Regions from separate parts of the Cupriavidus sp. GW823-FHT07A04 genome, predicted to be linked through region 2. Evidence: predicted binding sites of a transcription regulator. Region 2 holds the regulator's gene; the other holds the start of a gene.

Region 1 (3,401 bases), on a different contig from region 2:
ACCTGGCGCGCATCCAGGACAGCGAGGCTCGCCTGGCAGGGATCATCCGTTCGTCGATGGAAGCGATCATCACGGTGGACGAAGCGCAGTGCATCGTGTTGTTCAATCCCACGGCGGAGCGTCTTTTTGGGTACACCGCCGCGCAGGTAACCGGCCACCCCCTGGCGGACCTGATTCCGGCGCGCTTTCGTGTGGCGCATGAGGCGCACGTGCGCCGGTTCGGCGTCACCGGGGTCACGGATCGGCAGATGGGCCAGCAGCGGGTACTGCATGCGCTACGCCAGGACGGCACGGAGTTCCCCATCGAGGCCTCCATCTCCCAGACGCAGGACGGCGCCGGCAAGCTGTTTACCGTCATCCTGCGGGACACCACGGAGCGGGTGAGGGTGGAGACGGCCTTGCGGCAGTCGCGCGAGGAGCTCCAGCAACTCTCCGACCGGGTCCAGGCGTCGCGGGAAGAGGAGCGCCGCCGTATCGCCCGCGAGTTGCACGACGACCTGGGCCAGCGCCTGAGCGCGCTGAAAATGGACCTGGCTATCCTCGCCAGCGACCTCAAGGACGCGGGAACGGCGCCTGCCTTGCTGGACCAGGCCGCCGCCATGCACCTGGTCATCGACGAAACCGTGGCTTCGGTGCGGCGCATCGCCGCCGACCTGCGCCCGGCATTGCTGGACGAGCTTGGCCTGATCCCGGCGATCGAATGGCTGGCAAAGGAGTTCTCCGCCCGCTATGGCGTCAATGTCATCACCCATGCCGCCGAGGAGGAAGACGTCGGCGAGCACGCGGCCACCGCGGTATTCCGTATCGTGCAGGAAGCGCTCAGCAATGTCGTGCAGCATGCCCAGGCCGACCGGGTCGATATCGAGCTGGTTCGCCAGGACGACCATTTTGAGCTGACCGTACGGGACAATGGCCGCGGCAATGCCGCCGCGCAGCCTCCCGGTGGCGAGCGGGTATCGCTGGGGCTGGTGGGGATCCGGGAGCGCGCACGGCTGCTTGGCGGCACCGTAGCGACAAGCCAAGCGCCTGGCGAGGGCTTCTGCCTGACCGTGCGCTTTCCGTTGGCCACGGCCATAAACACCGCCCCAACCACGAGCGAGGAGGCAAGCCCGTGATTCCTGTGATGATTGCCGACGACCACGCCGTGATGCGCGACGGGCTGCGCCACATCCTGAGCCGCGCGGGCGGCTTCGAGGTGGTGGGTGAGGCGGTGGATGGCGCCGCCGTGCTGCAGATGGCGCGCGACTGCAAGGCCCGGGTCATCCTGCTGGACCTCTCCATGCCCGGGCGCAGCGGGCTGGAGCTGATCAGGCAATTGCGCGTGGAGCAGCCCGAGCTGCGTATTCTGGTGCTGACCATGCACGCCGAGGAGCAGTACGTGGTGCGTGCGTTCCGGGCCGGGGCGGCGGGCTACCTGACCAAGGAAAGCGCGGCCACGGAGCTGGTCAGCGCCATCGGCAAGGTCGCCGCGGGCGGCACCTACGTGAGCGCCGCGATGGGCGAGAAGCTGGCCAACAGCCTGCAGGACGAGCACCGGGAGGATCCCCACCTGCGCCTGTCGGACCGCGAGATGGAAGTCTACCGCCGCCTGGTGCTAGGCGAGCCGCTGACCGGGATCGCCGCCGCCTTGTGCGTCAGCGCCAAGACCGTGAGCACCTACAAGATGCGGCTGATGGAAAAGCTGCGGTTGCCCAGCGAGGCGGCGCTGGTGCGCTATGCGATCCAGCATCGCCTGTTTGGCGAAGGCGATATCTAGCCCCTGCGCTTCCTGCGCTTCCTGCGCTTCCCGTGCTTCCTGCGCTTCCTGCGCTTCCTGCGCTTGATCTGGGACAAAGTGCGGCAGGCGCGCTGTGCCACCATGAACTGGACCGGGTCTGCCAGCAGGCATGCTCGCCAATACATGGAGCACATCATGGACTACCGGACCGTGCTGGTCGCGCTCGGAGCGGATCCCGACTGCGCATCCCGCGTCAGGATGGCTGCCGACCTGGCCGCCTCTTTTGGCGCGCATGTCACCGGCGTCAGCGCCACCGGCCTGCGCCTGGACCCGGTCCGGGGCGCGGGCGATGACGTTGCGCGGCATATGGCGGCGTCGCGCGGCAGGCTGCTGTCGCAGGCCACGCTGCAGGGCGAGATACTGAGCGGCACCATGGCGGCGCACGCGCCGGGCGTGCCGTTCTCGCATCGCGTGGTCGAGGAGGAGACCGGCTGGGTCCTGGCCCAGGAGGCCCGCGTAGCCGATCTGGCGGTGATGGCTCGGCCGGAGGCAACGCAGGAAGTGCCTTCCCTGGGCGCCGGGGCCGCCGAGTACGTGCTGCTCAACGCCGGGCGCCCGGTATTGCTGGTGCCGCAGGCGTTTCGCCGGCTGCATGGCGGGCACGTGGCGATCGCATGGGACGGGCAGCGCGAAGCGGCCCGGGCCGTGGCCGATGCCATGCCTTTGCTGCTGCGCGCCAGCCACGTCACCATCATCGGCGTCTGGGACGATCGCGGCGAACCGCGGGCAGACTCGGAGCCGGTGGCCGGCTTGCGGCATTACCTGCAGCGCCATGGCATCGTGGCCGGCGTGCGCAACGTGCAGAAGGCGGGGCCCGTCGCAGCCAGTCTGCTCGACGCGGTTGGCGCGCTGGGGGCCGACATGCTGGTGGCCGGGGGCTACGGGCACTCGCGCATGCGCGAACTGATCATGGGCGGCACCACGCGCACGTTGATGCATCACACGCCGGTGCCTCTGCTGTTGTCGCATTGACGGAGCGCGCCATGCAGCTGCAATTTCTCGGCGCCACCGACACGGTCACGGGATCCAAGTATGTGCTCGACACCGGCCGCAGCCGTGTGATGGTGGACTGCGGGCTGTTCCAGGGCTACAAGGCGCTGCGCCTGCGCAACTGGGACCGCTTGCCGGTCGATCCGTCCACACTGGACGCGGTAGTGCTCACGCATGCGCATATCGACCATAGCGGATACCTGCCGCTGCTGGTGCGCAACGGTTTTCGGGGGCGGGTGTTCTGCACCATGGGCACCGCGCAGCTGTGCCAGATCCTGCTGCCCGACAGCGCCCACCTGGCGCAGGAGGACGCGCACTACGCCAACCGCAAGGGCTACTCGCGGCATCAGCCGGCGTTGCCGCTCTACGACGGCGCGGACGCCGTGCGCGCCTTGCGCCGGCTCGACCCGTTTCACTACGACACGCGGGTGCGGGTGACGTCCGACGTGGAGGCGGAGTTTCATCGCGCCGGACATATCATCGGCTCGGCCATCGTGACGCTGCATGTGGATGGCAAGCGGATCGTGTTTTCCGGCGACCTGGGACGCCAGCAGGACATCGTGATGCGCGCCCCGGAAGTCCTTCGCGAAGCGGATCACTTGCTGGTCGAGTCCACTTACGGCGACCGCGCCCA
Region 2 (3,401 bases):
CGCTGGGGCGGGAAGTGGAAGGGCGCTGGATCGAGAACGTGTACCGGCTGCAGCTGATCAACACGACCGAGGCGCCAATGCGCGTCGCCGTCAGCGCGGGCAGCGATGAGCTCAAGGGCCTGGCCGTGGAATATGATCACGCTGCCGGCAACCTGGAGCCCACGTCCAATCGCCTGATTCCCATCCGGGTGCGCGTGCCGATCGAGTCCGCGGCGCAGGGCACGCACAAGATCGAGGTCACAGTGACCGCGGTGCCCGACGAGGGCGCGGGGAGCCATGGCGCGGAGATTCGACAGAGCACCAGCTTTATCGTGCCGCGCAATCTATGAGGCGGCAGGGACGCTGGTTGCACCAATCCGTACGCAACATACGCGATCTAGATCTAGAGGAGGCCAGATGACGCAGCAAAGTAATCCCTGGTGGAAGGAGCCATGGCCGTGGCTGCTGATGAGTGGGCCGTTCGTGGCCATGGTGGCCTGCGGGGTCACGATCTGGCTGGCCATGACCCATCCGGATCCGCCCATTGAGGAAGGGGTGGCGCGCCACGGCCTGGTGGTTGAGAAGGCGGGCAGCGCGGCACGCCAGGCAGCGCCGGTCGCGGCGCAAGCGAGGTGATCATGAGGCTACGCTGGCTGATGTGGGTGCTGTGGCCCGCTTTCCTGGTCGCCGGGCTGACGACCGCGCTGGTATTCTCCATGGTCGATCCCGGCGACCTGCGCTTCTTCGGCCAGCCGGTCGAGGCATCGCGGGAGGCGGTCTACACCGTGGGTTTCCTGATCGCGTGGGTGCTGTGCGCGCTGTCGAGCGGCTTGACGCTGTACACCATGCCCACGCGGCTGGCGGACACGGACGAGCTGGAGTGATTGCGATGCGCGCCTTGCCGGTTCAGGCCAGCAGGCGCGGCATCGCGGCGAGCCGCCGCGGGCGAGGGCGGCGCGCGACGTGCAGGTCAGCAGGACTTGTTGACGATCTGCTTGATCCCCACCATGTCGACCAGCTTGACGTGGCGCTGGCGGATCTGGATCAGGCCGGCTTCCGCAAAGCGCGAGAACAGGCGGCTGACGGTTTCGAGCTTGAGCCCCAGGTAGCTGCCGATTTCCTCGCGGCTCATGCGCAGCACGAACTCGGAGGCCGAATAGCCGCGCGCGGACAAGCGCTCGGACAGGTTGATCAGGAAAGCGGCAAGCCGCTCCTCGGCGCGCATCGATCCGAGCGTGATCAACATGACCTGGTCCTGCGAGATCTCCTTGCTCATCAGGCGCATGAACTGATGCTGCAGCGACGGCAGGACGTTGGACAGCGTCTGGAGATCGCCAAAGCGCACCACGCAGACTTCGGTATCTTCCAGCGCGGTGGCGTCCGACGCATGCTGCATCTCGCCAAGGCCGTCGAGGCCGACGACTTCGCCGGGAAGGTGGAAGCCCGTGATCTGCGAGCGGCCGTCTTCCATTGTCAGGTGGGTCTTGAGCGTGCCGAAGCGGATCGCGTAGACGGCGGTGAGAGGATCGCCGAGGCGGTACAGGGTTTCGCCCTTGCGTACGCGCACCCGGTCCTGGACCAGCGTATCCATCTTTTCGAGGTCCTGCTGCGACATGCCGACGGGCAGGCAGAGCTGGCCGAGCGAGCAAGTGGAGCAGCGGGGCGACATCTCGGTAATGGGAATGGTGGTGAGCAATTGGGGCCTGTCGGTTTAGCGCAGTCAGTCAAGCGCGATGTGGCGGGCGCATTGAGTTGAGAGCTTGACGTTGAGAGTCGTCGGTTGGAAGCGCTATCCACATCGGCCTGGCGCGCGGGTCTTGCGGCAGTGCGCTATCTGTGCAGCGCGGCTTGCCGTGCCCGTCGTCATGTTGTGCGAGCGCGCTGGTGTGCGCGGGCGCAAGGCCTCATGTTGATAGCGCCTCTTGGAGCTGCGGGGGCGCGTTCGCCGCATTTTACCGCGCCAGACGTTGCGATTGTGTGATTGGGAGGAGAAGTTGACCATAGGCGTGCTTATCAGCGTATTTACCTTGGCATTGCTGGGCGGCGTGCACTGCGCCGCCATGTGCGGCGGGATCGCGCTGGCGGCGGAGCAGGGCGGCGTTGCGCGCGTGCCTGCCACGGTGCTCCGGCGTCCCGGCCATTGGTTGCTGGAACTGCTTGTCATGCATGCCGGGCGGCTGAGCATGTATGCGGTGCTGGGAGGCTTGCTGGGCGCCCTTGGCGCCGGCGTCTGGAAGACGCAGTACCTGCCGCTGCAGCGCTGGCTGTTCGGGGTCGGCAGTGTAATGCTGGTGCTGTCGGGCTTGTGGATGTTGCGCGGGCGCACCATGGGTACGGGTTGGCTGGAGCGGCTCGCCGCCCGGGGCGCGGGTGGCTTGCTGCGCGGCCTTGGTGCCGTCGGGGCGCGCTTGCCGGCTGTGGCCCGGGCGCATGGGCAGGGCCGGTTGCTGCGCCGCTACGGCATGGGGCTAGCCTGGGGGCTGGTCCCGTGCGGCATGGTGTACGGTGCTCTTGCCATGGCGTTGCTGGCCGGCAATGCCCCGTCGGGCGCGCTGGTGATGGCCGTGTTTGGCCTGGGCACCCTGCCGAACCTGCTGGTGATCTCGGGCCTGTCCGGCTATCTCAGGCAGCTTTCGCGGCGCCCGGCGTTGCGGGCTGGCGCTGGGCTTGCGGTGGTGGCCTTTGGCTTGGCCGGGGTGGCGCGCGCGCTGCTTTTGCCTGAGACGCTTGCCGCGCATGGATTCTGCCTGGTCTTCTGAAGCGCTGCTTCGTGGTGTATCTGTCACTTCTTCGCTGAGGTAGCTGTGCGAATCGGTTGCAGGTTTGCCAGGGAATGCCATACAATCGCAAGAACAGCGATATCGCGCACGTATTTCATCGTGGCATCGTCAGGTAGCATCCGCTGCTCAGGGATGCATGCCAGGAACACCCAGGCAGGCATCAGCGCCAGGGACCGTTCCCCATCCGCCGTCCGGTTCAAAAGATTCGGTTCAAAAGACCAGCTACGGCAGGGCGGGGTGAAATAGGCCGGCAGGCCCGATATCCGTATTTTCTTGCACCCGGCGCGTTCGATGATAAACGCCGCGCCGGACAGGTCCGCCACATCAGGGGGAAGGCGCGACGCAAGGGCTCCGTCGACTGGCAGATAATGCCGGTGGCCGGGCGATCTCCTGCCGGTCAGGTCCGGCACCCGATGCAATAAAAGAAGGCGCACGGCTGGCATGCATCAAGCATGCGGTTGGCTGCGCGGCCAGATGGCGGTGGCAATCCCTACCGCTGAACCCGCAATCTCCAGTGCGCCCGGGATCAACCGGGGCGCAGGTGCAAAGACAGGCTGCACGCAATCAACATGAATACCCAAGAGGCGAAGATCGTCCTCGAGACCGCGCTGATCTGCGCGCAGGAACCCTTGCGCGTCAATG

The links. Region 2 encodes FNR, which switches genes on or off when oxygen is low (the NO sensors DNR and NnrR bind a similar motif). Its sites were predicted from a motif close to TTGATNNNNATCAA; they were not measured.
Region 1: a site for FNR is predicted at 1,820-1,833, ahead of AC1Q7Q_RS32025 (universal stress protein). Genes of this name have one in related genera too.

The regions. Positions count from the first base shown of each region.
Region 1 is NZ_JBXAHA010000022.1:90,462-93,862, reverse strand. Features, by position in the region: gene AC1Q7Q_RS32035 (PAS domain-containing sensor histidine kinase) at 1-1,115, shown strand, start outside; gene AC1Q7Q_RS32030 (response regulator) at 1,112-1,756, shown strand; gene AC1Q7Q_RS32025 (universal stress protein) at 1,913-2,749, shown strand; gene AC1Q7Q_RS32020 (MBL fold metallo-hydrolase RNA specificity domain-containing protein) at 2,761-3,401, shown strand, end outside.
Region 2 is NZ_JBXAHA010000009.1:22,930-26,330, reverse strand. Features, by position in the region: gene ccoG (cytochrome c oxidase accessory protein CcoG) at 1-329, shown strand, start outside; gene AC1Q7Q_RS16710 (membrane protein) at 397-615, shown strand; gene AC1Q7Q_RS16705 (hypothetical protein) at 618-863, shown strand; gene fnr (fumarate/nitrate reduction transcriptional regulator Fnr) at 950-1,675, opposite strand; gene AC1Q7Q_RS16695 (sulfite exporter TauE/SafE family protein) at 1,974-2,738, shown strand; gene AC1Q7Q_RS16690 (hypothetical protein) at 2,762-3,202, opposite strand; gene scpB (SMC-Scp complex subunit ScpB) at 3,329-3,401, shown strand, end outside.